Regions from separate parts of the Rhizobium sp. R86522 genome, predicted to be linked through region 1. Evidence: predicted binding sites of a transcription regulator. Region 1 holds the regulator's gene; the other holds the start of a gene.
The links. The regulator LexA, encoded in region 1, represses DNA repair genes until DNA is damaged. The targets are predictions, from matches to a motif close to TGTTCNNNNTGTGTTCNG.
Positions count from the first base shown of each region.

Region 1 (14,784 bases):
GAGGCTGGCGCCAACGAAACTGGTGATAAGGTATCCGAGCCAGTCACCCTCGACAAAGATGCCGAGGCGACGGAAGATCGCCGCTGCGATTGCCGCGCCGACAATGCCAATCACGATGTTCATGAAGACGCCAAAGCGCATGTCCATCAGCTTGCCGGCAAGCCAGCCAGCGAGGCCGCCGAAGAAGATCGTCGCGATAATGCCGACTTCAAACCCTGCCACGTCGAACTCCCTTTGGATCGTCAATTTGGAACCTGCCGCCCATATAGGCGGCGAGGTCCCGTTTCACAACCTTACTTCAGGCGTTCAGCACCCGGCCGTAGGCATCGAGCACGCTTTCCTTCATCATTTCCGACAGCGTCGGATGCGGGAAGATCGTGTGCATCAGCTCTTCCTCTGTCGTCTCGAGGTTCATCGCGACAACGAAGCCCTGGATGAGCTCGGTCACTTCCGTGCCGACCATGTGCGCACCGATCAGTTCGCCGGTCTTCTTGTCGAAGATCGTCTTGATCATGCCTTGGTCTTCGCCGAGCGCGATCGCCTTGCCGTTGGCGGCGAAGGAATAGCGACCAACGCGGATTTCGCGGCCCTGCTCCTTGGCTTTGGCTTCCGTCAGACCAACCGAAGCGACCTGCGGGTTGCAATAGGTGCAGCCGGGGATCTTGGCCTTGTCCATCGGGTGAACGTTCGGCAGGCCCGCGATCTTCTCGATGCAGATGACGCCTTCGTGCTCGGCCTTGTGGGCGAGCATCGGGGGCCCTGCCACGTCGCCGATCGCATAGAGGCCCGGCACGTTGGTCTTGCCATAGCCGTCGATGACGATGCAGCCGCGATCGGTCTTTACGCCGAGCGTTTCGAGGCCGAGGTTCTCGATATTGCCCTGAACGCCGACGGCGGAGATCAGGCGGTCAGCGGTGATGGTCTGGACCTTGCCGTCCTTGGTCTCGACATGGGCAGTGATGGAGTTTGCACCCTTCTCGACCTTGGAGACCTTGGCTTCGGTAATGATCTTCAGGCCGCGCTTTTCAAGCTGCTTGCGGGCGAAGGTGGAGATCTCCACATCCTCGACCGGCATGATGTTGGCCATCAGCTCGACAACGGTGACGTCGACACCCATCGAGCGATAGAAGGAGGCGAATTCGATGCCGATCGCGCCCGATCCCATGACCACCATCGACTTCGGCATGAAGTCCGGCTTCATCGCTTCGAAATAGGTCCAGATCAGCTTGCCATCCGGCTCGATGCCAGGGAGTGCACGCGGACGGGCGCCGGTCGCAACGATGATGTGCTTGGCGGTGTAGGTGCCTTCAGCCAGCACGCCCTTCGGAACCGGGTGTTGCGGCTCGACGACGGGCTTCGACATCTTGCCGACGACGATTTCGCCGGGCTTGGTCAACTTGGCTTCGCCCCAGATCACGTCGATCTTGTTCTTCTTCATCAGGAAGCCGATGCCACCATTGAGGCGGGCAGAGACACCGCGGGAGCGGGCGACGACTTCCTTCACGTCGGCTGTCATGGTGCCGTTCAGCGTCAGGCCGTAGGATTTCGCATGGTTGGCGTGATCGAGGATCTCGGCTGAGCGCAGCAGCGCCTTTGTCGGGATGCAGCCCCAGTTCAGGCAGATGCCGCCCAGATGCTCGCGCTCAACGATCGCGGTTTTCAGTCCGAGCTGGGCGGCACGGATGGCGGTGACGTAGCCGCCGGGGCCGGAGCCAATGATGATGACGTCGTAAGCGTTCGACATAGGTGCTTCCACTCCTCGGTTTCCTGCGAGCCTCCATTCTCACGGAGGCCCGTTTCGGGACTGGAAGCGAAACCCTCAGGCTGCGGGTGTCTCGGCTTCCGGTTCGTGACGAACCAGCATCCCGTAGATTTCATCCTTGAGCTGCATCCGCTTCTTGCGCATTTCCACGATGTGGAAGTCGTCTGCAGGCTCGATATCGGTTTCGGCGCGGTGGATGGCCCGGTTCACCTCATGATAGGTTTCGAACAATCTTGCAAAATGCCCATCCGTTTCTTTCAGATGACGCATCAGCGCGACGTGTTCCGGGAATTCCACTGCCAGTTCGTGCGGTGTGTTCGACATGATCCCATCTCCTCTTGTCGGGGTTGATGGGTACAGGTTAGACGCAGCGCACAAGACCTCCTTGATTTTGATCAACGCGCCCTGCCAGAGGATGCAGGATGCGGTCTTTCTTCAAAGCCCAAGCATCATGCGGACGACAGGCTCAAGACCGCGACCGATCGCACGGGTGTTTTCCGCATCGAGATGGATGCCGTCGAGCGGCGTGGTCTCTGCGACCGATCCTGCGTCGAAGAAGGCGCATCCCGATTCGTCTGCCGCATCGCGGTACATGCTGGCGAGCATGGCGCCTTCGTCCACCGAGTGGTTGAACATGGCGCCGAACACCGAATTGGCCGTCTCGCGGATCGCCGGCGGCGCGACGATCAGGATTTCGGGCTCGTCGAACTCGAAACCCCAGTCGTGCTTCTGAACGAGCTTGACCAGCCGCTTGACGCCACTGGTCGCGCCGATGGCCGTGCCCTGAATGCCCCGCTTGAGGTCATTCGTCCCCAGCATGATGACAACGAGATCGATCGGCTTGTGCGTTGCGAGAAGCGTCGGAAGCAGCTTGGTTCCGTTGCGCTCGCAATCGCCCAGATGGTCGTCATAGGCGGTGGTACGACCGTTCAAGCCCTCGGCGATCACCCGGACCCCGTGGCCGAGCGCCTTTTGCAAGACACTCGTCCAGCGGTCCTCATAGGCATGCCGACCCAGATTCACCGGGTCATATCCCCATGTCAGGCTATCGCCATAGGCGAGAACGGTCTTCATCTTAACCGCCCCCGGTTCAGACCAGCATACCCATCGGATTTTCGATGTAGCGCTTGAAGGCACCGAGCAATTCGGCTCCGAGCGCGCCATCGACGCAACGGTGGTCGGTGGAGAGCGTCACGGTCATGACATTGGCGATCTTCATCTCGCCGTTCTTGACAACGACCCGCTCCTCGCCGGCGCCGACCGCAAGGATCGTTGCATGCGGCGGATTGACCACGGCCGAAAAGCTCTTCACGCCCATCATGCCCATGTTGGACACGGCAGTCGTGCCGCCCTGGTATTCCTCGGGCTTCAGCTTGCGGTCCTTGGCGCGCTTGCCGAGGTCCTTCATCTCGTTGGAGATGGTGGACAGGCTCTTTTCCTCCGCCTTGCGGATGATCGGAGTGATCAGGCCGCCGGGGATCGAGACCGCCACGCCAACATCGGCATGCTTGTGCTTGACCATGTTGGTGTCGGTCCAGGAAACGTTGGCATCTGGCACGTCGCGCAGCGCGAGAGCCAGTGCCTTGATCACCATGTCGTTGACCGAGAGCTTGTAGGCCGGCTTGCCGTCTTTTTCGGGGGCTGCTGCATTGAGCTGGGCACGAAGTGCCAGCAGCGCATCCAGTTCGCAATCCACGGAGACGTAGAAATGCGGAATTGTCTGTTTGGATTCCTGTAGGCGCTTGGCGATCGTCTTGCGCATGCCGTCATGCGGCACGAGCTCGTAGGAGCCTTCGGCGAAGTTCTTGAGAACAGCTTCTTCCGAGGCGCCCTTGGCCATAACCGGGGTAGCTGCAGCAGTTGACGCTGCTGCTGGCGCCGGGGCAGCCTTTGCACCACCGGTGCTGACGGCCTTTTCGACGTCGCTCTTGACGACGCGGCCCTTCGGACCGGAGCCAGAGACTGCCTTCAAGTCGAGACCGGCTTCCTTGGCGAGGCGACGGGCGAGCGGCGAGGCAAAGACCCGTTCCCCGCTCGACGCTGCCGGAGCAGCCGACGCGGCAGCAGGAGCCGGCGCTACAGCTGCAGCCGTGGCGGGCGCAGGTGCTGCTTCCGCCTTCGGAGCAGGAGCCGCCTCAGCCTTCGGCGCGGACGAGCCGCCACCAGCAGCAGCGGCTGCGACGTCCTCGCCTTCCTCAGCAAGGATCGCGATCAGCGCATTGACCTTCACGGCCTCTGTGCCGGCGGGAACAACGATCTTTGCGACGATGCCTTCATCGACGGCTTCCACTTCCATGGTCGCCTTGTCGGTCTCGATCTCGGCGATCACGTCGCCGGACTTGACCTTGTCGCCTTCCTTGACCAGCCACTTGGCCAGATTGCCCTCTTCCATCGTCGGAGACAGGGCCGGCATGGTGATATTGATCGGCATGACCTTGCCCCCCTTACTTGTAGCAGACGGTTTTGACGGCCTGAACGACTTCGGCAACGCTCGGCAGTGCCAGCTTTTCAAGATTGGCCGCATAAGGCATCGGAACATCCTTGCCGGCGATCGTGAGGATCGGCGCATCGAGATAGTCGAAGGCCTGCTGCATGACGCGGGTCGCAATTTCGGTGCCGACGGAGGACTGCGGATAGCCTTCCTCGACGGTGACCAGGCGGCCGGTCTTCTTGACGGATTCGATGACGGTCGGCAGGTCCATCGGACGGATGGTCCGAAGGTCAATCAGTTCGACGTCGATGCCTTCCTTCGCCAGCTCCTCGACGGCCTTGACCGAATAGGTCATGCCGATACCGAAGGAAACGATGGTCGCGTCCTTGCCGGTCTTGTGGATGCGTGCTTTGCCGATCGGCAGGACGAAGTCATCCATCTTCGGCACTTCGAAGGAGTGACCGTAGAGGATTTCGTTTTCCAGGAAGATGACCGGGTTCGGATCGCGGATGGCCGCCTTCAGCAGCCCCTTGGCGTCAGCCGCCGTGTAGGGCATCACGACCTTCAGGCCCGGGATCTGGCTGTACCAGGCAGCGTAGTCCTGGCTGTGCTGGGCGCCAACGCGGGCAGCTGCACCGTTCGGACCACGGAAGACGATCGGCGCACCCATCTGGCCGCCGGACATGTAGAGCGTCTTGGCAGCCGAGTTGATGATGTGGTCGATCGCCTGCATGGCGAAGTTGAAGGTCATGAACTCGACGATCGGCTTCAGGCCGGCCATTGCCGCACCAACGCCGAGACCGGCAAAGCCATGCTCGGTGATCGGGGTGTCAACGACGCGCTGGGCGCCGAATTCCTGCAGAAGCCCCTGCGTGATCTTGTAGGCGCCCTGATATTCGGCGACTTCTTCACCCATGATGAAGACGTCAGGATTGGCGCGCATTTCCTCGGCCATGGCTTCGCGCAGCGCTTCACGCACCGTCATCGTCACCATTTCGGTGCCAGCCGGAACGTCCGGATCGGCAGCGACTTCAACCTTCGGAGCAGCCGGAACGGCGGCAGCAGCAGGCGCTTCGGCTGCCGGTGCGGATACCGGCTCGGCGGCAGCAGGCGCTGCCTTCGGAGCGGGGGCAGCATCAGCGCTTTCACCATCCTGAAGCAGAACGGCGATCGGCGTATTGACCTTGACGTTCTCGGTTCCGGCCGCGATCAGCAACTTGCCGAGCACACCTTCATCGACGGCTTCCACTTCCATGGTCGCCTTGTCGGTCTCGATCTCGGCGATCACGTCGCCAGACTTTACGGTGTCGCCTTCCTGCTTGATCCACTTGGAAAGCGTGCCTTCTTCCATTGTCGGAGAAAGGGCGGGCATCAAAATTTCGATCGGCATGGGTTCCCTCCCCGATTACAGAAGAATGTCGGTGTAGAGCTCGGAAACATCCGGCTCCGGATCGGCCTGGGCGAAATCGGCACTGTCCGCAACAATGTCACGCACATCCTTGTCGATCGCCTTGAGCTGGTCTTCTGAGGCCCAGCCATTCTCGAGGAGACGAGCCTTGACCTGTTCGATCGGATCCTGCTCCGACCGCATCTTCTGCACTTCTTCCTTGGAGCGATACTTCGCCGGGTCTGACATCGAGTGACCGCGATAGCGATAGGTCAGCATTTCAAGAATGATCGGACCCTTGCCGGAGCGGCAATGTTCAAGCGCCTCATCGGCGGCCGCCTTCACCGCGCGCACATCCATACCGTCAACCTGGACGCCGGGGATGCCGAAGCCGGAGCCGCGCAGCGAATAGTTCGACTGTGCCGTGGCGCGCGCCGTCGAGGTGCCCATGGCGTAACGGTTGTTCTCAACGATGTAGATGATCGGCAGCTGCCAAAGGGCAGCCATGTTGAAGCTCTCGTAGACCTGGCCCTGGTTTGCAGCGCCGTCGCCGAAATAGGCAACAGCAACATTGTCATTGCCGCGATACTTGTTGGCAAATGCAAGACCGGTTCCGAGCGAAACCTGCGCGCCGACGATGCCGTGGCCACCATAGAAATGCTTCTCTTTCGAGAACATGTGCATGGAGCCGCCCTTGCCCTTCGACAGGCCGCTGCGGCGACCCGTGAGCTCGGCCATGACGCCGCGGGCACTCAAGCCGGCTGCGAGCATGTGTCCATGGTCGCGATAAGCGGTGATGACCTGATCACCTTCCTTCTGCGCCATCTGCATGCCGACAACGACCGCTTCCTGGCCGATATAGAGGTGACAGAAGCCCCCGATGAAGCCCATGCCGTAAAGCTGGCCGGCCTTCTCTTCGAAACGGCGGATCAGAAGCATTTCACGATAGGCGTGAAGCTCTTCATCCGCGCCGAATTCGGGTGCGTTTTTTCCGGTGAATTCCTTGCCGGCCGACTTGGCCGAAGACTTCCGACCGTTCGCAGCTGCTGGCTTGCGAGGCGCCATGCATCCCTCCCATGGGTTTATTATGGTCCAGAGTTGGGGACAGAATAGGGAAGAAAGAGGACGGCGGCAATGCCATAAATGCATGGCTCACATTCGCCGCAAGCAACTGTAATGACTAAAAAATTTACGATTAACTCAATTCAGGTTAATCAGAAATAGGTATTGAAGATGACGATTTCGTCCGGACGCGACATGTTGAGCTGATAACGCGCCTTTTCGTCGATGATATCCTCATCGAGAGAGCCGTCACTCAAGAGACTGACATCCTTTTCAAGCACTGTCCGCTGGGCGACGAGCGCCTCAAGCTCCGATGCGCGCTCCTGCCGGATGCGCTCGAATTCTTGCCCCGCCCTGAGGCCGTAATCACCATGGATGGAATGGTAGCCGAAATAGGACAGGAAAGCGACGGTGACAGCGGGAAGAATAAGACGGCCGTATTTCTTCTTCTTGTGATGCCTGGTCCACATGCCGACAAATGCCCTGAAACGCGAAACTTGTCGCAAGAGTAACCGTCAGATCTTAACCGACCGTTGACCCTAATCGCAGCGCAAAAGAAAAAGCCCGCGCCGGGGAACCGGCACGGGCTTCGAAGGAATTCGACCGAGATCAGCCGCGCAGGATCGACGAGCCTGCGTAAACGGCCTGCGGTCCGAGTTCTTCCTCGATACGGATCAGCTGGTTGTACTTGGCGGTACGGTCAGAGCGGGCCAGCGAGCCCGTCTTGATCTGACCGCAGTTGGTGGCAACCGCGAGATCAGCAATCGTCGAATCCTCGGTTTCGCCCGAGCGGTGCGACATCACGGCCGTGTAGGCGGCACGGTGTGCGGTCGAGACGGCGTCGAGGGTTTCCGACAGCGATCCGATCTGGTTGACCTTGACCAGGATGGAGTTGGCCACGCCCATCTTGATGCCGTCGCGCAGGCGGGCCGAATTGGTGACGAAGAGATCGTCGCCGACGAGCTGGATCTTCTTGCCGACCTTGTCGGTGAGCGCCTTCCAGCCGTCCCAGTCGTCTTCAGCCATACCGTCTTCGATCGAGAAGATCGGGTACTTGGCGGCAAGCTCGGCGAGGTATTCGGCCATGGCTTCCGGCTCAAGCGTGCGTCCTTCACCTTCCAGCACATACTTGCCGTCCTTGAAGAATTCGGTCGAGGCACAGTCGAGCGCGATGTGCATGTCTTCGCCCGGACGATAGCCGGCCTTCTCGATCGACTTCATGATAAAGTCGAGGGCGGCAGGCGCGGAGGCGAGACCCGGCGCAAAACCGCCTTCATCACCGACATTCGTGTTGTGGCCGTCGGCCGCGAGCTGCTTCTTCAGCGTGTGGAAGACTTCCGAACCCATGCGAACGGCGTCGCGGATGCTGTCGGCACCGACAGGAACGATCATGAATTCCTGGAAGTCGATCGGGTTGTCAGCATGCGCGCCGCCATTGATGATGTTCATCATCGGAACCGGCAGGACATGGGCGTTCGGGCCGCCGACGTAACGGTAGAGCGGCAGGCCAGAGGACTGGGCTGCAGCCTTGGCGACGGCGAGCGAGACGCCGAGGATGGCATTGGCGCCGAGGCGCGCCTTGTTCGGCGTGCCATCGAGCTGGATCATCAGGTTGTCGATCTGGATCTGGTTCTCGGCATCGTGACCGCCGATCGCATCATAGATCTCACCGTTGACCGCTTCGACCGCCTTTTCGACGCCCTTGCCGAGATAGCGCGAACCACCGTCACGCAGCTCGACGGCTTCATGCGCGCCGGTCGATGCGCCCGAGGGAACCGCAGCGCGGCCCATGCTGCCATCTTCGAGATAGACGTCGACCTCGACGGTCGGGTTGCCACGGCTGTCGAGGATCTCGCGGCCGATGATGTCGGTGATGGCGGTCATGTTCGCTCCCTGTAGACGGAAATTGGACAAGGCTCGGTAGGCCGATCGCAAGCCAGAAGCCAGCGGACCCGCCCGTTGAGTCATCCTCTCTTATCCGATGATCGGGAAAATACAATGACGGATCAGAGCCGAAACGAACGAAATCTAATCGATTTAAACGGCGATGACCTCCGGCGCTTCCGGTTCAACCGATTGAAGCGCCGCGATAGGACGATCAGGATGCCTTGGCGATGTCGTCGAAGGCGATGAGTTTTTCGAGCAGACGACGCATGTCCGTGATCTTGACCATGTTCGGGCCATCTGACGGTGCGTTGTCCGGATCCTGATGAGTCTCGATGAAGAGACCACCGACACCGACGGCAACAGCTGCACGAGCCAGCGTTTCGACGAATTCCCGCTGGCCACCAGAGGACCCACCCTGCCCGCCCGGCTGCTGGACCGAATGGGTGGCGTCGAACACGACAGGTGCGCCCATGGCCGCCATGATCGGCAGCGAGCGCATGTCGGAGACCAGCGTGTTGTAGCCGAAGGAGGCACCACGCTCGCAGAGCAGGACGTTCGGATTGCCGGAACCGGTGATCTTGTTCAGGACATTCTTCATGTCCCAGGGCGCCAGGAACTGGCCCTTCTTGACGTTGATCGCCCGACCGGTCTTCGCCGCAGCCACCAGCAGGTCTGTCTGGCGGCAGAGGAAGGCCGGGATCTGCAGGATATCAACGGTCGGGGCAACGGCGGTGCATTGCTCTTCCGTGTGGATGTCGGTGAGAACCGGAACGCCGAATTCCTTCTTGATGTCGGCGAAGACTTCCATTGCCGTTTCCAGGCCAATGCCGCGCTCAGCAGACAGCGAGGTGCGGTTCGCCTTGTCGAAGGATGACTTGTAGACAAGGCCGAGTCCGAGTTCGCGGCAGAGCTCGACGAGCTGGCCGGCGATCATGAAGGCATGGTCGCGGCTTTCCATCTGGCAGGGACCAGCGATCAAGGCAAAACGGCCCTTCTGGGAGAAGACGGCCTTGGCCGCGCCTTCGCCAACGACGACTTCCGAATTGGGGGACACGCTCATTTCAACTCCTCGAAGGCAAAGGTAACACCCTGCCCCTTCTCCGGCGCGACGACGAGGCGTGCGCCCGTTTTTTGATAGGTGACGCCCTTAGCAGCGAGGCAGGCTTCTGTCACGCCGAGATCATCAACCGCGAAAACCACGGCTGCCCCGACGAGCCCCCGTTCCGAGACCGCCACGTCCTGTCCGAAGTGAAGCCGGAAACCCTCCGGTGTCAGGACATCGACGGACGTATGGGCGGCCTGGATGGAGAGGCCGAAGGAATGGGCCGTGACATCGCGCTGGTCGAGGACCATTTCCAGCAGATATTGGAAGTCGCTCGGGTTCTCTTCGACCAGCACCACGCTTCGAATCCCTGCTGCGCCATTGGCATGTACGAGCAGGGCCCCCCGATCGGTCGGGAGAGGATTGATGCGCTGACAGGCGAAGGCGAAGAAATCAGGCGCGCGCAGGTCTGCGGCAAAGGCGAGGCGGAACGAACCCTCCGCGGTCCGCCCATCCGGAAAACGAAACTGGCGTGCGAAATCAAGCACAGGGCCGGCACTCATGCCGTCTTGGCGATACTGCGAATCGTCAGCCAACGCGTCCTGCGTCTTCACGACAATGCCGGAGAGGCCCTCGCCTCGTCGAAAGCGAAAGGCCTGATCGCGAGCGACAAAGACATTGCCCATGCGCGCCGCTTCCAGACAGTCCTCTCGGCTGCCGACCGCCAGCGGTTCCAGATAGGTGTCGTCAGCGAAGAACACACAGGCATTCTCTGTGCCGAACGGGTGGCGGGCATCCGCCGCAACGGTAAAGCCGAGACGCCCGAGCCTGTCGCGGGCGGTTTCGAGCTCGAAGACCGGCAGGACGAGATGATCGATGGCGCGGGCTGAGGAAATGGGATTGGACATGTTTGCTCTCGATTAATTCTTCAGTCTTGAGAATTGTGCGCCTGGCTTGAAAGGGTCTCGATCGCCTGGCGCAGCGCATTAATCTCCTGGCGCGCCTCGCGCAGCTCTTTCACCACCTCCTCGTCGATCTTGTGGTGCAAGGCCAATACCTCGATCTCTGCCTTGAGATTGATCTCGTAGTCTTTCGCCGCCATGAAGCGATCCCGCTCGGTCTGGCGGTTCTGGCTCATCATGATGATCGGTGCCTGGATGGCGGCGAGCATCGACAAGAGCAGGTTCAGGAAGATGAACGGATAAGGATCGAGCGCACCTGTTGCCAGAATCACCGTGTTGAGGATGACCCAGGCGACCAAAAACAGCATGAAGCCGATGATGAAACCCCAGGAACCACCGACCCGTGCGATGCCATCAGCGACCCGCTGGCCGAACGTGGCATGAGCCAGAAAGTCCTCGCCGGCATTGGTCGACACCGTGCGTCGCTCGCGCGCCCGCTTCAGCACCTTCTGCTCTGCTGACGAAAGATCGGATGACGACTTTCCCAGAACGAGCTTCTCGATATCCTTCAGCATTTACAGCATCCTTGAGGGCGGTTTGCCTGATGTGTGGGGGGCGGATCTGCACTCTCCTCTGCAACACGCCAAAATCCGACAGTTTCAAGACCTTTGTCCGCGGCTATCGCATTTTATCACTGGCTCTTCACAAAAATTTATCCCCTTGCGGAACACAACTGGAACATATAGTGTCTGTTCTGTATTTGTTTCACCTCGGGGGCACCGCATATGCTGACGCGCAAGCAACAGGAACTGCTTCTCTTCATCCATGAACGGATGAAGGAATCGGGTGTCCCGCCGTCCTTCGACGAGATGAAGGATGCGCTGGACCTCGCATCGAAATCCGGGATCCATCGCCTGATCACTGCGCTCGAGGAACGCGGCTTCATCCGACGCTTGCCGAACCGGGCTCGTGCACTGGAGGTCATCAAGCTTCCGGAAGCCTATTCGCCAAGCATCCAGCCGCGCCGCGGCTTTGCGCCGAGCGTGATCGAGGGCAGTCTCGGCAAGACGCCGCCGGCGCCAGCACTGACAAAGCCGCCCGTCGAAGACAACGGCTCGTCCGTCTCGGTTCCGGTCATGGGCCGAATCGCAGCCGGTGTGCCGATTTCAGCCATTCAGAACAACACTCACGACATCACGGTACCGGCGGAGATGATCGGCGCGGGCGATCACTACGCGCTTGAGGTCAAGGGCGATTCGATGATTGAGGCCGGTATTCTTGACGGCGATACGGTTATCATCCGCAATGCCTCGAACGCCAATCCCGGTGACATCATCGTGGCGCTCGTCGACGACGAGGAGGCGACACTCAAACGCTTCCGCCGCCGCGGCGCATCGATTGCGCTGGAGGCCGCCAATCCGGCTTACGAAACCCGTATCTTCCCGCCGGATCGCGTCAAGATCCAGGGCAAGCTGGTGGGCCTCATTCGCCGCTATCACTGATCGGGCTTCGGCCTCGGTCGGACGTTCCTAGTCGGACCCGCAAATTCATGCGTGTTATCGGAAAGGCCGCTGCGCCAGTCGTAAAGTCGGTGCGCAGTCCAAGGTCTTGAGGGTCCGTCGAGCGCTGACCTGACCGTCATGGCTTGTGAGGTGGCGGCTAGGCCCGCGACCTCGAGGGAGCCGGTTGCGCGCTGGCTCGCCTCGGAAATCAGGAGCGCGCCAGAGCGGCAGGTTTTGACGCGCGTGCGCGCCGACAGAACCACGATATCAGCGCGGTCGCAGGCTGCGCCGATGAGGTCCGGGCGTTCCAGCGTCAGCAGCGTGTTGCCGTTCTCCAGTCTGATGGCACAGGCCTGCTTTACGCAGGTGAACTGTTCTCTCCCGGCGGCCTTGAGTAGGCTATAAAATACAGCCTCTGCGAGTTTGCGCTGCTCCTCCGACAGGGTTTGGCCATTACGCCATTCTGGCGCTGGCGGCAGGGGGGCGGTCTCGAGCATCACCGGGCGCCTTGGTTCATCGATGCCGAGCACGGGTCGCCATTGATCGAAGATGAAGGCAGGCGGGCGGGCTCGGTTGATTGCAATGATGGACGTGTCGTCATTTGCGACCCGAATCGCGACCAACCGAGCGTCCTCGCTGATCATCAGTTCGCCACCCGGGGGTCGTGGAGCAAGGAAGGCAGCAGCGAGCGTTGCGACGATGAGAGCCGTGCCGACATGCCTGATCGGGGTTCTGAGTAGCATCAGCAAGAGCATGCCGGCGATTGCGCCGGGCATGAACCATGCCGGCAGACGCGGGAAGACGTAGCCGCCGCCCCAGCCGGAGACGGTGTGAGCGACAATGAGCACCATTTCCAGGCCCTGTCCCATGATCCAGAAGAACGGCGCGTCGAGGCCAAATGGCATGAGCAGCATGGCAATGAAGCCGGACGGCATCACGACCAGCGAGATCAGCGGCATGGCGGCGAGGTTTGCCTCCAGTCCATGGGTCGACAGCCGGTGGAAATGGCTGATGGCAAAGATGGCGGTCGAGACCCCGCCGATGAAGGAGGTCGCCAGCGTCCCACCGACGAACATGGCAAACCCCGCCACAATCCGCATGGCAAGCGAGCGGGCTTTGGGCAGGATCGCGCGCGGTCGCGCCCGCCACCCGGCATAACCGGCAATCAGGGCTGCAGTCGCCGCGAAAGACATCTGGAAGCTCGGCCCCATGACGGTCGAGGGCTGGACCGCGAGGATCGCGGTGGCCGCAAGCGCGAGATTGTGGAGGCTGACAGCCGGGCGGTCGAAGAGGACGGCGCCGAGCATGACCGCCGTCATCAGATAGGCCCGCAGCGCCGAGACCTGGTAGCCGGAAATGAGCACATAGCCGGTCGTCGCCAGAAGCGCGCCGGCGGCCGCGATCTTCTTTACCGGAAAGCGATGCGCAAAAGTCGGCATTAGGCTCAGAAGCCCTCGCAATCCGACAAAGAAGATGCCGGCGGCAAGCGCCATGTTGAGGCCCGAGATCGCAGTGATGTGAGCGAGGCCCGAGACGCGCAGCGCCTCCGTCGCCTCTTCCGACATCGATCGGCGTTCGCCGGTAATGATCGCAGCTGCGAAGGCGCCGGGATCTCCGGGCAGGATGCTGCGAATGCGGTTTGAGATGCGATCCCGGAGCGAGAACAGGGCCGCGTCGAAGCGCGCCCACAGACCCTTTTCCTCCCATGAAGCGGAGGTTTTGGCCTGGGGCGGACCGAGGAAGAAGCCGACAGCGCCGATGCCGGCGAAGTAGCTTTGGAAGCTAAAGTCGTTCAATCCCGGCAAAGCCGGACCTGACGGTGGTGACAGACGGGCGCGGCCGCTCAATTGCTCGCCGATGGCAGCTGGCACATGCTTGCTTCGGGCAAGGAGGGACACGCGTCCCGGCGACCGGCGAATGCTCGGCTCTGCGGTCTGGATCACGCGTAACACGTAACGCCATTCACCGCCCGCCCCCTGCTCCCGTCGCTCGACGACCCCGGTGACCGTGGTGACGAGCGGCTGATCGAGGATCACGGTGGACGCTCGCCGTGTCTCCCATTCGGCCATCAGCATGCCGAGAAGGATCAGGCACATACTCCACAGGACCACATGCGCCACGGTGTCGCGCATCGCCCGCAAAAGTGCAAAAGCCAGGCAAGCAAGGAGCAGTCCGAGGACGATGGCCGGCGGGGGTTGCCCAACGGAAAACCAGATTGCAGCACCCGCGCCGAGCCAGACAGGCACGAAGAGGAAAAAATGCCCGTGCCGACTTTCGTCTGAGACGTACTGTCGAACCTGCCTGAGAATGCGATGCAAAACAGCGCGAGCGGCGACAGCACGGCCGATCGTCGTCAAACCGGGCATTGCGCGTTTTTCGAGTGGTCGAGGCAGGTCTCGCCGGCCCGATATACCACCGGACCGGAGGTGCCCTTCCCCCTGTATTTCCGCTACTTCCCCCATCAGCCATACCCGGCCGGATCTACCCCATCTGCAGACAGAATAAGCGAAAACTGTCAGCAATCAATGCGTGCAACGAATCGGGTTTTCGCCGCCTATCCAGGCTTCAAACGATTAGAACCGTTCGGTTCGATTGTTGCTGTTTTCGCGACGCACAATTTGCCCTTTGGATAGCTTGGCATTAACTTCGGTATCATATAGCTACATCACACGCTTAACCGATGGCGGCTTTTTCAAGACGCCTTCCCGCCAATTCCGGAGGATCAGCATGACGGACAAAAGCGCTTCTTTGAAACTCGGTGACAAGACGGTCGACCTGAGCGTCAAGGCCGGCACGATCGGCCCAGATG
Region 1 is NZ_JAXHBX010000001.1:1,654,536-1,669,319, forward strand. Features, by position in the region: gene SJY08_RS07840 (GlsB/YeaQ/YmgE family stress response membrane protein) at 1-222, opposite strand, end outside; gene lpdA (dihydrolipoyl dehydrogenase) at 299-1,744, opposite strand; gene SJY08_RS07850 (YdcH family protein) at 1,820-2,086, opposite strand; gene SJY08_RS07855 (SGNH/GDSL hydrolase family protein) at 2,198-2,836, opposite strand; gene SJY08_RS07860 (pyruvate dehydrogenase complex dihydrolipoamide acetyltransferase) at 2,853-4,193, opposite strand; gene SJY08_RS07865 (pyruvate dehydrogenase complex E1 component subunit beta) at 4,207-5,583, opposite strand; gene pdhA (pyruvate dehydrogenase (acetyl-transferring) E1 component subunit alpha) at 5,599-6,645, opposite strand; gene SJY08_RS07875 (septum formation initiator family protein) at 6,795-7,112, opposite strand; gene eno (phosphopyruvate hydratase) at 7,252-8,526, opposite strand; gene kdsA (3-deoxy-8-phosphooctulonate synthase) at 8,741-9,589, opposite strand; gene SJY08_RS07890 (VOC family protein) at 9,586-10,479, opposite strand; gene SJY08_RS07895 (DUF1003 domain-containing protein) at 10,500-11,048, opposite strand; gene lexA (transcriptional repressor LexA) at 11,259-11,975, shown strand; gene SJY08_RS07905 (ComEC/Rec2 family competence protein) at 11,969-14,341, opposite strand; gene gltA (citrate synthase) at 14,703-14,784, shown strand, end outside.

Region 2 (14,784 bases), 660 kb from region 1:
GAATGCCGGCCGAGCAGCTGAAGGAAGTTCAAGGTGAACAGGCTCGTGAGCGTCGAAGCGATCTTGCGGATGACCGCATTCTCATGGCGCGGGCCGGCGATCAGGATCCAGGCCATGCCATAGGCCACGGCTGCGAAGTTGATCAGATAGACCGGTCCGAAATCGGCGCGGACTTCCATCAGGCCGAATTTTTCGAGCACGAAGCCGGGCATGAAGCCGTGCGCGGTTGCGATGCGGAGTGGCAGGAAGAAGAGTGTGACCGCAAGCGCCGTCCAGGCAAGCGTCGTGCGCTTGGGGTCGAAGACCTTCTGCCACTCGATCTTCTTCATCGAGGTCAACGTACCGGCGATGATGCCGGCGAAGAAGACGATCTGCCAACCTAGCAGGTTGAAGGACACGCGCAGGCCCTCCTTGTCCGGCGCACCAGCTAGCCAGGCATCGAGCGGATAGGTGACGATGCGGTGCAGGCCGAGCTGGGCGGCCAGCCAGACCAGGAGCGAGCCGATGGCGACGCCGAGCCAATGGCCGCGCAGGCAAAGCCAGATCACGACGGGGGCGAAGACCATGTAGGCGATGTATTGCGGCAGGATGTCCATGAAGGTGGGCTGGACGAGGAATGTGGCGACCGGCGCGAGCGAGCTCGGATCGAGCAGGCTTGCGTCACCCAACCAGTTCTTCCAGGCTGTGACCGCACCCGGCAGGACCAGCTGCAGGGCGAGCACGATCAGGACGATCGCCATGGCGTAGCGGTAGAGTTCCAACGCGCGGGACCAGATCTTGTCGCGGCCGACCGTATAGCCGTCCTTCATCATCTTGCGGCTGTAGACCATGCCGGTCAGCAGGCCCGACAGGAAGACGAAGCCTTGGGCATCTTCGACGAAGGCGAGGTTGCGGTGGTTGATTTCGACGAGCCAGAGGCCCCCGGTGAATACCAAATGGTTGATGAGCATGAAGACGAGGAAGTATCCCCGCATGCCATCGATCACGTCCAATCTCTTCACGTTCGACTCCCGAGTTGGCCCCCTGGTCACCCGCGGCGGCGATCATCGTCCGCATCATGTTGACAATGCGGCGGGAGGCCCAGTCGGGGCCGATCCGTGCGGAGGGAACGGCGGTTTTTGACAAAAGTTCCGAGCCTGATTGCTCATGGAGCCGTGGTCGGATGCCGCAGTCAGAGCTGATCATGCGTGTTCAGGGACCGCGGAAGGCGAGCATGATGAAGGTGGCGAAGAGGACCAAATGGGTCATGCCTTCGATCGCGTTCGTCTCGCCATTGTTGAGATTGATCGCGGCTGCGATCAGGGGCATGGCGACCATGGTGGTCTGGACCTGCGTCGTCGTCCTTCCCCGTCCGATCGCTCGTCCGTTTGCGCCGGGGCCGTTTTGATGGAATACTCCTTCTCAGCCTAGGAGGAGAAGGCCATGGTGAAGATCATCTACGAGATCGTTCCTCATGATGGCGGTTGGGCCTATCGGCTCGGTGGCGCCTATTCGGAAGCGTTCCCGACCCATGACCAGGCCCTTGAAGCCGCACGCATCGTCATGCTGGAGCAGCAGGTCGGCGACGAGCCGGTGACCATCAGTTATCAGGATGAGACAGGACGCTGGCGCGAGGAATACAGCGATGGCGGCGATCGTCCGGAAGTCGAGATCGTCGATACCTTTGTCGACGAACAGAGACCTCCTGCCTGATGGCCCGTATAAGAACGTGATTCTTTTCAACCGTTTAAGGTCGTTCATTCACGTCGTGAGTCCACTTGTCTTGGTGGCGGCCGGAGCGTCGCGAGACAGCCTCTTCCAGTCGTTGAGGCCGGAAACCAAAGCATCGAAGGTGGCGCGATAGCGCGGCACGGCCTTCAGATTTTCGTGCATCACAACGAAGGTTTCGAGCGATATATCGAGTGTTCCTGGCAGGACTTCCACGAGGTCTGGTTCGCGGGCTGCGATGGCGTGCTGGCACATGCCGATGCCGAGCCCGGCACGGATGGCGGCGAGCTGGACCAGGTTGCTGTCGGCGCGGAAGTCGAAGCCGATGCCAGCCAGATCCTGCCGCTCCTTGAGGATGTCCCTGATATAGGCGAGCTGCCTGTCGAAGCCGATCAGGCGGTGTCTTGCAAAATCGCTCAAGGCGGTCGGCAAGCCGTGGCGGTCCAGATAGCGTCGGTGGGCGTGAAAGCCGAGCGATAGCTTGCCGATCCGCTGGCTGAGCAAGGCGGCCTGTCTGGGCTGGACCATGCGAATGGCAATGTCTGCCTCCTGCTGAAGCAGATCCTCAACCGCATCGGAGGCCGAAAGCTCGATTTCCAGCCCCGGATGCTTCTCCTGTAGCTGGGCGAGGATGGGGGGCAGAGTTTCGACTGCTATCACCTCGCTGGCGCTAATGCGCACGGTGCCGCGTACCGCCTCCATGTCGCCTGACGCAATGCGCGCGAGAGCCGACGACATCGCGGCCATGCCAAGCGCATGTCCCTGCATGGCGCGCGCCTTTTCCGTGGGCAGCAGACCCTGTGGGCTGCGCAGGAAAAGCGGCGCGCCAAAGGCCTGTTCCAAAGCCTCGATATGTCGGCCGGCCGTGGGCTGGGTCAAACCCAGTCTGCGAGCGGCGGCCGACAGCGACCCGGTCTCGAGGACGGCGAGAAAGGTTCGGTAGTGATCCCAGCTGATTTGATCGATGGTCATTCATATCTGTATATCGACTGAACGTTCTTTGGCAATTCTGCATATCGTTAGTCGCTGTCACACTCAGTCCAGTTTCAATCACAGGAGATGAGCATGACAGAGATAGGGACAATGACATCGCTGGAGCGACCGCTTGCACTGGTGCTCGGGGCAACGGGCGGCATCGGGGGAGCGCTGGCAACAGCTCTTCTGCAGCGCGGCTACCGCGTTCGTGCCATGCACCGCGCACCGGAGCGCCAAACATCTGCTCGTCCGGCTTACGAGTGGGTGAGGGGTGACGCAATGCGGGCCGAGGATGTCTTGCGGGCGGCGGAAGGCGCAAGCATCATCGTGCACGGCGTCAATCCACCGGGCTATCGGAATTGGGGCGAGCTCGTCCTGCCTATGATCGACAACACGATTGCTGCCGCCCGGGTGGTCGGGGCGCGCATCCTGATGCCGGGGACGATCTATAACTTCGGCCGCGATACCTTCCCGCTCGTGGCCGAAGACAGTCGGCAGGAACCGGAAACGGTGAAGGGCCGCATCCGGGTGGAGCTCGAGCGGCGGCTGGAACAGGCGGCGGCGGAGGGCGTGCCCGTGCTGATCGTTCGCGCCGGGGACTTCTTCGGGCCTGATGCCGGCAACAACTGGTTCGCACAGGGTCTTGTGCAGGCGGATAAGCCGGTGCGCTTCGTCGTCAATCCCGGACGCAAGGGTGTGGGGCATGCCTGGGCCTATCTGCCGGATGTTGCCGAGACCTTCATGCGGCTGCTCGATCGTGCGGACGCATTGCCGAGTTTCGCCCGCTTTCACATGGACGGATTCTACGATCAGGATGGCATGCAGATGGTCGCGGCAATCGGCCGAGCCGTGGGGCGGGAGCGCACGCTCACCATCGGGTTTCCCTGGCGTCTGGCGGGACTTGCCCGGCCTTTCATGCCCCTGATGCGGGAACTGTACGAGATGCGCTATCTCTGGCGCGAAACAATCAGGCTCGACAATTCTCGTCTCGTCGAATTCCTTGGGGAAGAGCCCCATACGCCGATCGATGGCGCGGTCAAGGCGACATTGCGGAGCCTCGGCTGCCTGACACAGGCCGAAACTGCGGCTAGGGGTGAGCCGGTGCTGCGTCTTGCGGGAGGTGAGCAATGAGCTGGGCTGTGGTTGCTGCTCCGATTGCGGTGCTTGTCTTCAGGGGGCTCGCGGTCACCGTGCTCGCAGGGGTCGTCGTCCAGTTCTTCCTTGCGGGCATGACGGTCTTCGGCGCCGCGATGGGCTGGGATGCGCATGCGGCGACGGGCGGGGCCTTGGGTGTGCCCTTGATCGGGCTCTTCCTGATATCCCTGTCTCAAGGACTGCGCGCATACCGCGGTATCGCCGGCATGCTGTTCGCCCTCTATCTCGCCCAAGTGATGCTTGCCGCACTTGGTGGCGCACTGCCGCTTCTCGGGGCGCTGCATCCGGTCAACGGTCTGGTGATGGCGCTGTTCGCTCTTCAGCTTGTCAGACGCTTGAAGCCTCACAATCGAGGTTCCTTCTAGTCCAGGGGAAGGGCGCCCGGTGTCGCGGGCGCCCCTTTTAGTGTCAGGCAAGCGCCGGATAGGTCGTGTAGCCTTCCGCGCCGCCGCCGTAGAGCGTGGCCTGATCCAGCGGGTTGAGGCTCGCATCTTCCTTCAGGCGGCGGACGAGATCCGGATTGGCGATGAAGGGGCGGCCGAAGGCGACGAGGTCGGCATAGCCGCTCTCGACTGCTTCGATCGCAGAGGCGCGGTCATAACCGTTGTTGGCGATCCAGGCACCCTTGCCGCCGGCAGCGCGGTAGGCGGCCTTCAGCGCCTTCCAATCGAAGGGCAGCACGTCACGCGGGCCACCGGTCGCACCTTCGATGACATGCACGAAGGCGAGGTCGAACTTGGCCAGCGCCTCGACGAGTGCCGTATAGACGGCCTTCGGATCGGGGTCGGAGACATCGTTCGCCGGGGTGGTCGGGGAAATGCGGATGCCGGTCTTCTCTGCGCCGATTTCCTTGGTCACGGCTTCGACGACTTCCAGCGTCAGGCGGATGCGGTTTTCGATCGAGCCGCCGTATTGATCCGTGCGCTGGTTGCTGTTCGAACGCATGAACTGCTCAAGCAGGTAGCCGTTGGCAGCGTGGATCTCCACCCCATCGAAGCCGCCTTCAATGGCAGCGCGTGCCGCCCTGCGGTAGTCTTCGATGATGCCGGCCAGTTCTGCCGTTTCCAGAGCACGCGGCTCGGAGGTCTCGACGAATGCGCCGGAACCATCGGGATTGAGGATATAGGTCTTGGACTGTGCCGCGATGGCGGAGGGAGCGACCGGGGCGCCGCCCTCGGGCTGCAGGCTCGTATGCGAGATGCGGCCGACATGCCAGAGCTGGGTGACGATCTTGCCGCCTGCTGCATGCACGGCGTCGGTGACCTTCTTCCAACCGTCGATGGCTTCGGACTTGTAGAGACCGGGAACGTCGGCATAGCCCTGCGCCTGATGGGTGATCGCCGTGCCTTCGCTGATGATCAAGCCCGCAGTCGCACGCTGGCGGTAGTACTCGACGTTGAGATCGTTCGGAACCGCGCCCGGTGACCGGTTGCGGGTCAGCGGCGCCATGGCGATGCGGTTCGAAACGGGGATGGTGCCGACGGATGTCGGTTCAAAAAGCTTGGACATGAAACCTCTCGGGAGTTTCCAATGATGGGAAGGTTCATCGGGGATCCCGATGTGGGGCCTTAGAGTGTTCCATTCAAGGTCTTGACGAACTCCGCGATGGCATCTTCATTGCGGCGATAGAGAACCCGCTGGCCGACACGCTTGGAACTGATGAGGCCCGCGCGCTGAAGGGTCGCGAGATGGGCGGAAACCGCGGATTGTGACAGGCCGGATCGCTCGAACTGACCGGCGCTAATGCCGTCGGTTGCGTCTTCTTTGGGCACCCCGAAGTACTCTTTGGGATCCTTGAGCCAAATCAGCATTTCCATGCGCGCCGGGTGAGCCAGCGCCTTCATCACGTCCTCTAGGAACATGTCCCCTCCAAATCGTCTGCATTTTCAGTCTGCTGCGGAGAGATCTCTGCCGTCGGGGCCGAGAGGCCCGGCGTCAGTTCCGCCAGACGCTGTAACGGCTCGAAGGATCTATTGTTCCAACGAAATAACAAAAAAAGAGGGCCACCGGAATAACCAGGGCCCTTTGAATTGTGAAGGTCAAAAACCTCCAGAGGGGAACAGCTGCTGCGGTGGAACTGGGAGGAAAAAGCCACCATGTGCATCAGCTGTGTGCGATATGGTGGTTTTTTGTGCAGTGAACAATGCATTTTTATGCATGTCAGGCATGCATGATGCGCAAGTCTGTGTGCGCAACCTACTAAAAGGGCAGCCGTCAGGCTGCCTTAGAAGTTCCAGTTGCGGGCCTTGGCGACGATGAAGTCCCTGAATGCCTTCAGCTTTGCGGCGTTCTTGATCTCGTCGGGATAGCAGAAATAGGTGTCGAAGGAAGGCACGTCGGCACTGGTGACCAACTGCAGCAGACCCGGATCGCGGCCGACGATGTAATCCGGCAGCATGGCGATGCCGATACCGAGCAGGCAGGCACGCTTGATCGAGGTCAGACTGTTGATCTGCAGATGCGGCATGCGCGGATTGTCGGAGGAGCGGCCGGCGACTTCCAGCCAGTTGACGTCCAACAGGTAATTCGGTGCCGGTTCGCCGAAGGTGATAATCCGGTGGTTGTCGAGATCCTCGATGGACTGCGGTTCGCCGTAGCGGTTGATGTAGGACGGTGCCGCATAGACGTGCATATGCACCGTGAACAGCTTGCGCTGGATGAGGTCCGATTGCTGCGGCTGGCGGAGCCGTATTGCGCAGTCGGCATGGCGCATGTTGACGTCCAGTTCCTCGTTGTCGAGGAGCAGCTGGATCGACATGTCTGGGTAGAGCTGCAGAAATTCCTGCACCTTGTCGGTCAGCCAGCCCTGGCCGAGGCCGACGGTGGTCGTGACCCGCAGCTTGCCGGACGGCTTTTCAGTCGTCTCGGTCAACTGCATCTTTACCGTCTGCAGCTTCAGGAGAACGTCATGGGCGGTGCGATAGAGCAGTTCACCCTGTTCGGTGAGGATCAGGCCGCGCGCATGGCGGTGGAAAAGCTTGACGCCGATGTCCTGCTCCAGGGAGGAGACCTGGCGGCTGATCGCCGACTGGGACAGATGCAGCTTGTCGGCCGCGTGGGTGAAGGACCCAGCTTCGGCGGCCGCATGAAAAATGCGCAGTTTGTCCCAGTCCAGCGGCATGCCGCCCCCTCTCATGGCGGCTATTCCGCGGCTTGTTGTGTCTCGACGGGCAGGGCCGAGAGGAAACGTTCGGCCTCGAGCGCTGCCATGCAGCCCATGCCGGCGGCGGTGATCGCCTGGCGGTAGACGTCGTCGGTCACGTCACCGGCGGCAAAGATGCCGGCCACGTCTGTTGCGGTCGAATCCGGCGCGGTCCAGAGATAGCCGTTGGACTTGAGCTTCAGCTTGTCCTTGAACAGTTCGACGGCCGGCGCATGGCCAATGGCGACGAAGACGCCGTCGATCGGCATGTCGGTGACGGCACCGGTCAGCGCATCCTTGAGCCTGACGCCGGAGACGGACGGCGGCATCGGCGGCTTGGCCGGGGCGCCGGTGATTTCCTCGACTGTCGTGTTCCAGAGGACGCGGATGTTCTCCTTGGCGAAGAGGCGTTCCTGCAGGATCTTCTCCGAACGGAAACTGTCGCGGCGATGCACGACGGTGACCGACTTGCAGATATGCGAGAGGTAGAGCGCTTCCTCGACAGCCGAGTTGCCGCCGCCGACGACGATGACGTCCTTGTTGCGATAGAAGAAGCCGTCGCAGGTGGCGCAGGCGGAAACGCCGAAGCCCTGGAAATGCTGCTCGCTCTCGATGCCGAGCCACTTGGCCTTGGCGCCGGTGCAGATGATCAGCGTGTCAGCGGTCCAGACCTGGCCGCTGTCGGTCTTCACGGTGAACGGACGGTGGCTGGTGTCCACTTCGGTGACGAGATCGCTGACGATTTCCGTGCCGACATGGACCGCCTGATTGAGCATCTGCTCCATCAGCCAGGGGCCCTGGATCGGATCGGCAAAGCCCGGGTAATTTTCCACATCCGTGGTGATCATCAGCTGACCACCCTGTTCCATGCCGGCGATCAGAACCGGCTTCAGCATGGCGCGGGCGGCGTAGATTGCAGCGGTGTAGCCGGCAGGGCCGGAGCCGATGATCAGCACCTTGGTGTGGCGGGCAGTCATGTCGCTTCCTTTCAATGCGCGGTCTTCGTCTTCGATCGGGGGTATCAAGCGCAGGCAAGCCCGACCGTTGCGCAACTGTCGCCCATTTAGGATCGAAGCGACAAGCAATTCAAGGCATGGCCCGGCATTAGCAACAGAGCTTTGCGCGTCCACGCAATAATTGTGCGTGAACGCGGAGGATTCTTGCCAATTACGTCTGAAAGAGTAGATATCGCACACATCTTCAAAAGGATCGACCGTGCTCAAGGTAGAACTCGACGCCATCGACCTGCGCATTCTGAAAGAATTGCAGCGGGACGGGCGCATGACCAATGTGGAACTCTCCGAACGTGTCGGCATTTCGGCGCCGCCCTGCCTGCGCCGGGTGCGCAAGCTCGAGGAGGCCGGCGTGATCGAAAGCTATCACGCCGTTCTAAATGGCAGCCGGCTGGGCTACGATCTCGTTGCCTTCTGCATGGTGGGATTGAAGCACCAGTCGGAAGCGAATCTGAAGGCCTTCGCGGCGGCGACCGACAGCTGGCCGATCGTCCGTCAGGCCTGGATGGTCAACGGTGACAGCGATTTCCTGCTGCATTGCGTGGCGGAAAATCTGACCCGTTTCCAGGACTTCGTCATCGAGGTGCTGACGGCCAATGAACATGTCGACACAGTCAGGACGATGTTGACGATCCGGCAGGTGAAGAAGGTCGGTCTGGTGGAGATCTGAGCGGCCCGCTCAGAAAGGTTTCAGCGCTTCTGCCAATCTCGTGCGGAAGCCTGTGTCGATCTCGACGAAACGTTGGCGCGCAGCACTGCCCAGCGCCTGTTTTTCTGCGACGTCCATTGTCAGCAGGTTCTCGATGATCTTTTCCATCGCCTCGAGATCAACGAGATAATTGGTGCCGAGATGTCTGGGCTCCGTGCGTCCATAGGGAATGAGAATGCCGCAATCGGCGGTCACGTGCTCGTTCATCGGCGGGCCGTCGGTGGTGACGGTGACCGCCCCGACGGAGAGCGCTTCGACCAGATGATGGCCCCAGCCTTCGGAGCGAGACGGGCAGAGGTGGATCCCGCAACTATTTTGCCATTGCCTGAGTTCGGCATCGGTGATGTAGCCGCTGACCACACGGATATTGGTGATCCCGGCGGCCTTCGGATGCGGATCGCGCTGGACCAGAACCAGTTCCGGCCATTCCGGATGACGGGACCACAATTCGATCACGTCTTCCGTGCCCTTCAGCGTGCTGCCGCCGGCCAGATGAAAGAAGCTGTTCCAGTTTCTGGCAACGCTCTCGTCGAGCCGGTCTTCCGAGGTGAAGCCGACATAGGCAGTGGGAGCGCCGAGGCAGCGGAAAATCTCTTCGGCATGTCGGCTCTTGGCCAGAACCAGGTCAATGCCCTTCAACCGGCCAATGTGGCGGCGCGGGAAGCGCTCCTGGTTCGGGCAGAGCAAGTTGAACCTGCCGGCGCTGAACCAGTGCGGAAAGGCGCGTTCGATATGGATGATGGTTTTGGCCTGCTTGCGGCCGAGGATCCGGTCGAAAAACTTTCTTGCCCGAATGCCTTTTGTTGCCACACCCTCGGAGCGGCCGATGGAGGCCAGTGCTTCGATCAGCAGCGACGTGTCGCGTGTCAGCCCGAAACTGTTGTCCTTGTTGACAATGAGGATGTCGAGCAGATCGCGGTCGGCCATCAGTCAAACTGTTCCGGATGTTGCGGGCTTGGGGCGGGCACTTGCCTGGGGCAGGGTAGTCCCGAGCAGGCTTGCATAAACGTCGGCCAGCTGATCCGCTTCGCGTTCCAGCCCGAAAGCCGCCTCGACATGTTCGCGCCCGCGTCGACCGGCCAGTATCGCCTTTTGTGGTTCGAGAAAGGTCGAGATTGCGTCGCGCAGGCGATCAAAGTCGCCGGCCGGCACGACGGAGCCGGTCTCGCCTTCGATGATCATCTCGGCATAGGCGCCGGCGTCACTTGCAACCACGGCGGTGCCTGAAGCCATGGCCTCGAGCGGCGTCAGGCCGAAGCCTTCGTTGCGCGAGGGAGCGACGTAGAGCGTCAGACGGCGATACCACGGCTTGATGTCATCGACTTCGCCGAGGAAACGGATGCGGTCTGTCAGGCCGGCGGCTGCGATGTCGGCCTTCAGCTTGTCTGCAAAGGCCGTGTGTTCGGCGGTGATCCGGCCAGATATCACGGCCGTCCATTCCGGATTGCCCGGAAGGAGTTCGATCATGGCCCGGACGAAAAGATCCGTGCCCTTCTGGTGGCGCACCCGGCCGAAACATCCGACCAGATGCCGGCCCTTCAGATCTTCGGGAAGGCTCGTGTCGAGCTCGTCCGACGGATGGAACAGCTGAAGGTCCACGCCGTGGCGAATGACGCGATGCGGGACCTTGAGAAAAGAACCGGACTTTCCATTCGTCGCTACCACGCCGTCCATCTTCGAGATGAGCCAGCGGGTGTAGCGGCTGTGATGCCTTTGGGCCGCAGACGTGAAGAGCAGCTTCAGCGGCATGCGGAAGATGTTGCGGAGGATCAGGCCCACCAGCATCTCGTTGTTGCGACGGGCATGCCAGACGCGGGCAGGGGTAGCGTTCGGCCGCTTCCAGAGGCCGGGTAGCTCGGCCCAGCGCATTTTCGGCAGGTGACCGGGCAGGCCGGGACCAAGCGTCAGGATGCCTAGACCCTGGCGCCTTTGTTCCGGCACGAGCTGGATCACGGTCGATGTCACGCCGGAGAGGCGCCGCTTGAAATGCGGCGCAATCACCGTGATGTCGTCGAGGGATTGCGCCACAGAGGAGCCCTTCCGGCCTAGATCAACCCCACTTGACCGCGAGGATCTCGTAGGCCTTGGAGCCGCCGGGGGCGACGACTTCGATGCTGTCGCCAGCTTCCTTGCCGATCAGCGCGCGGGCGATCGGCGAGGAGATCGAGATGCGGCCGGCCTTCACGTCGGCTTCCTGGTCGCCGACGATCTGGTAGGTCTTCTCTTCTTCGGTGTCTTCGTCCATCAGCTTGACTGTCGCGCCAAACTTGATCTTCGAGCCAGACATCTTCGAGAGGTCAATGACCTCTGCGCGGGCTATCAGGTCTTCCAGTTCGCCGACGCGGCCCTCATTGTGGCTCTGTGCTTCCTTGGCGGCGTGATATTCCGCATTTTCGGAAAGGTCGCCATGAGCGCGCGCCTCGGCAATTGCCTCGATGATGCGCGGACGCTCTTCCTGCTGACGCCAGCGCAGCTCTTCGCTGAGCTTTTCGAAACCGTTCTGCGTCATCGGTACTTTGTCTACCATTTCCTCTTCCTTCGTCTTCATGGCCGCGAGCGCGGGCACAAAAGAAAACAGGTTCCGAAGCAAAGCTGCGGAACCAGTCACAAATCACGTTACGGCAGACTATAGCAGAATGCTTTGCGCAATTTCCAGAGTTTTCGTCGGGCGCCTCCGAAAGCCGACCTGACGGCGAGAAAAATCAGCGAAATCAATGACCATGGTGCCCGGTGGACGCAATGTCGCAAGGCGGAAACTTGACCATTGTCACGGGAACGTATAGGGAACATTCCCATGAAGAAGTCGCTCAAAGAACGTCTCGCCATTCTCTCCGATGCCGCCAAATATGATGCGTCCTGCGCGTCCAGCGGGACGACCAAACGTGACTCGTCCGCCTCTGGCGGTCTCGGCTCGACAGAGGGGTCGGGCATCTGCCATGCCTACGCGCCTGACGGCCGCTGTATCTCGCTTCTGAAGATCCTGCTCACCAATTTCTGCATCTATGACTGTGCCTATTGCATCAATCGCTCTTCGAGCAATGTCGAACGGGCGCGGTTCACGCCGGACGAGGTCGTCTGGCTGACGATCGAATTCTACCGTCGCAATTACATCGAGGGTCTGTTTCTCTCCTCCGGGATCATCAAGTCCTCGGATGATACGATGGCCGAAATGGTGAAGATCGCCAGGGACCTGCGCACCAAGCACGAGTTTCGCGGCTATATCCATCTGAAGACCATCCCCGAGGCATCCGCGCATCTGGTCGAGGAGGCGGGGCTTTATGCCGATCGCCTGTCGATCAATATCGAGCTGCCGACCGATCACGGGCTGGAGCGCTATGCGCCGGAGAAGCGTCCGGTCAACATCCGCCGCTCGATGGCGGATCTGAGGCTGAAGATCGACGAGGCGCGCGAGCCGACGCTCACCGGACGGCGCAAGAAGTTCGTGCCCGGCGGCCAGAGTACCCAGATGATCGTCGGGGCTGACGGCGCCAATGATGCGACGATCCTGGGCTCCAGCGCGCGGCTCTACAGCAGTTACGGGTTGAAGCGTGTCTACTACTCCGCCTTCAGCCCGATCCCCGACAGCTCGAAAAACCTGCCGCTGATCAAGCCACCCCTGATGCGCGAGCATCGGCTCTATCAGGCGGACTGGCTTTATCGTTTCTACGGTTTCTCGGTCGAGGAGATTTCGTCGATCGGGCAGGGCGGCATGCTCGACCTTGAACTCGATCCGAAGCTTGCCTGGGCGCTGGCGAACCGCGATCGTTTTCCGGTTGATGTCAACAAGGCGGATAGGGAGACGCTACTGCGTGTCCCGGGTTTCGGGACGAAGACTGTGAACGGCTTGCTCTCGGCCCGCCGTCATCGGCGCGTGCGGCTCGAGGACCTGACGCGTCTCGGTGTGTCGCTCAAGAAGGTACGGTCCTTCATCGTCGCCGAGGGATGGTCGCCGAATCGCAGCCTCGATCGGACCGATTTGCGAGCGGTGTTTGCGCCGCCGGCCGAGCAGCTGTCGCTATTCTGATGCGAACCGTCACGCTCGAAGGGCGAGGGGCGTTCGACGAGTGGCGCGATGCTGCACGTTCGCTCCTGGCTGATCGGGTGACACCCGATCAGGTTCGCTGGCAGCTTTCTGGCGAGGGGGGCGATCTCTTCGGCGCGATGCCGCCAGAGACCGGGCCTGTCGATGTGCCTTCCGGGATCGTCGTGCCGAAGGGCTTCATGGAGGCGGCGGAGGCGGCGATCTGCCATACGGATCCGGCTCGATTTTCACTTCTCTATCGCATTCTCTGGCGGCTGCAGGCGGAACGCAGCCTTCTGCAGGTTAGCTCCGATCCTGACGTCTCGGACCTCATCCGCTTGATCAAGAATATCAGGCGCGACAGCCACAAGATGAAGGCCTTCGTGCGGTTCCGCGAAGTCGAGGGTGTGCAGGCTGGACGGCGGCGTTTCGTTGCCTGGTTCGAGCCGGAGCATTTCATAGTGTCGCGCACTGCCGGCTTCTTCCAGCGGCGCTTCACCGACATGGACTGGCTGATCGCGACGCCGAAGGGCTCGGCCGCGTGGAACGGGCAGGAGCTCAAGACGTCGCGCGAGCCGGCCGCCCGGCCGGAAGCGGAGGATGAGACCGACGAGCTCTGGCGCACCTATTTCGCCAATATCTTCAATCCGGCGCGGTTGAAGATCAAGGCAATGCAGTCGGAAATGCCGAAGAAATACTGGAAGAACATGCCGGAGGCCTCGCTCATTCCGGACTTGATTGCGGGTGCGGAGCGGCGGGTCGCCGAGATGGCAGAGCGGCAGGCGAGCCAGCCGCCGGCCTTTCACGAGCGGCTACAGGCGCAGTGGCGTGAACGAGAAGACGAGGAGGCGTCGGTCAATCTGCCGCCGCTCGAACGGCTGCGGGAGGAAGCGGCTGGCTGCACGCGCTGTCCGCTGCATTGCCATGCGACACAGACGGTGTTCGGCGAGGGGCCAGAGGATTCGGAGATCATGTTCGTCGGGGAGCAGCCCGGCGATACCGAGGATCTGGCGGGAAAGCCGTTCATCGGTCCGGCTGGCCAGGTCTTCGATGAGGCCGTGGCGGCGGCAGGGATCGACCGAACTCAGGTCTACGTCACCAATGCCGTCAAGCATTTCAAATACGAGCGGCGCGGCAAGCGGCGGATCCACATGCGTCCGGAAGCCGGTGAGGTGGCGCATTGCCGCTGGTGGGTCTCAAAGGAGATAGAGATCATCAGGCCGCGCATCGTCGTGGCGCTCGGCGCGACCGCCTATCTGTCGCTGACAGGTGAGAGCCGGCCGATCGCCGAGGTGCGGGGCATGCCGATCCCGATGCAGGACAACCGAATGCTGCTTGTCACGACGCATCCAGCGGCGATCCTCAGGATGCTCGACGAGGATCTGAAAGCGCGCAGCCTAGATGCCTTTCGGTCGGATCTTCAAGGCGTGCGGCGGCTTTTCGACACGCTGCCAGCCCTTTGACGAGGTGCTTCTGTGGCCGTCGATGTGGCTTTCTTCGACTGCCGTTCGCACATACACATCGGTCGCAATGGCGGCGAGCAGGAGGAGCGTCGCCGTCGCCAGCGCGCAACAGAGTGCGAACCCGCCGGCAAAGCTGTCGCGCGCCATGCCGATCCAAGGGGCGGCTTCTTTTCCCGTCTTGCGGCGAACTCTCAGCGCTGATCGACCGGGCTCCCGCGACTGCCGGAGTGGCCGCCGCTCGCAATCTCTCCCTTTAATCTTCCGTTCATGTTCGGCTCATGCAGCTTTCAGCTTCGCGACCCATCTTCATGCCAACGCACTGGGATGGTCCCAGCGTCGCCAATGAGGTTAAGAAATGTTCAGATTTGCCGTTTCGACATTTGCTGCTGTGATGATTGCCTTCTCCGCCCAGGCGGAGATGCCGGTCAAGGCAACGATCATCGACAGCACCATCACCCAGGCCCAGGTCGAGGCCGCCCAGGTTGCCTGGGGCGACGCGCTCGTGAAGATCGCCACGGATTACAAGGACGGCGGCATCGACAAGGCCAAGGCAACGGCCAAGGCGGTGATTGACGGAGCCTATGGCTATAACCTCGGCC
Region 2 is NZ_JAXHBX010000001.1:996,462-1,011,245, forward strand. Features, by position in the region: gene SJY08_RS04725 (OpgC family protein) at 1-1,001, opposite strand, end outside; partial or broken gene SJY08_RS04730 (calcium:proton antiporter) at 1,192-1,335, opposite strand; gene SJY08_RS04735 (DUF2188 domain-containing protein) at 1,423-1,692, shown strand; gene SJY08_RS04740 (LysR family transcriptional regulator) at 1,741-2,679, opposite strand; gene SJY08_RS04745 (NAD(P)H-binding protein) at 2,773-3,813, shown strand; gene SJY08_RS04750 (DUF6220 domain-containing protein) at 3,810-4,202, shown strand; gene SJY08_RS04755 (alkene reductase) at 4,246-5,346, opposite strand; gene SJY08_RS04760 (helix-turn-helix transcriptional regulator) at 5,406-5,699, opposite strand; gene SJY08_RS04765 (LysR family transcriptional regulator VtlR) at 6,062-6,958, opposite strand; gene trxB (thioredoxin-disulfide reductase) at 6,979-7,956, opposite strand; gene SJY08_RS04775 (Lrp/AsnC family transcriptional regulator) at 8,195-8,662, shown strand; gene SJY08_RS04780 (glycosyltransferase) at 8,672-9,628, opposite strand; gene SJY08_RS04785 (glycosyltransferase family 4 protein) at 9,632-10,729, opposite strand; gene greA (transcription elongation factor GreA) at 10,752-11,228, opposite strand; gene SJY08_RS04795 (putative DNA modification/repair radical SAM protein) at 11,496-12,725, shown strand; gene SJY08_RS04800 (UdgX family uracil-DNA binding protein) at 12,725-14,185, shown strand; gene SJY08_RS04805 (phosphoribosyl-AMP cyclohydrolase) at 14,541-14,784, shown strand, end outside.
Region 2: a site for LexA is predicted at 11,473-11,490, ahead of SJY08_RS04795 (putative DNA modification/repair radical SAM protein). Genes of this name have one in related genera too.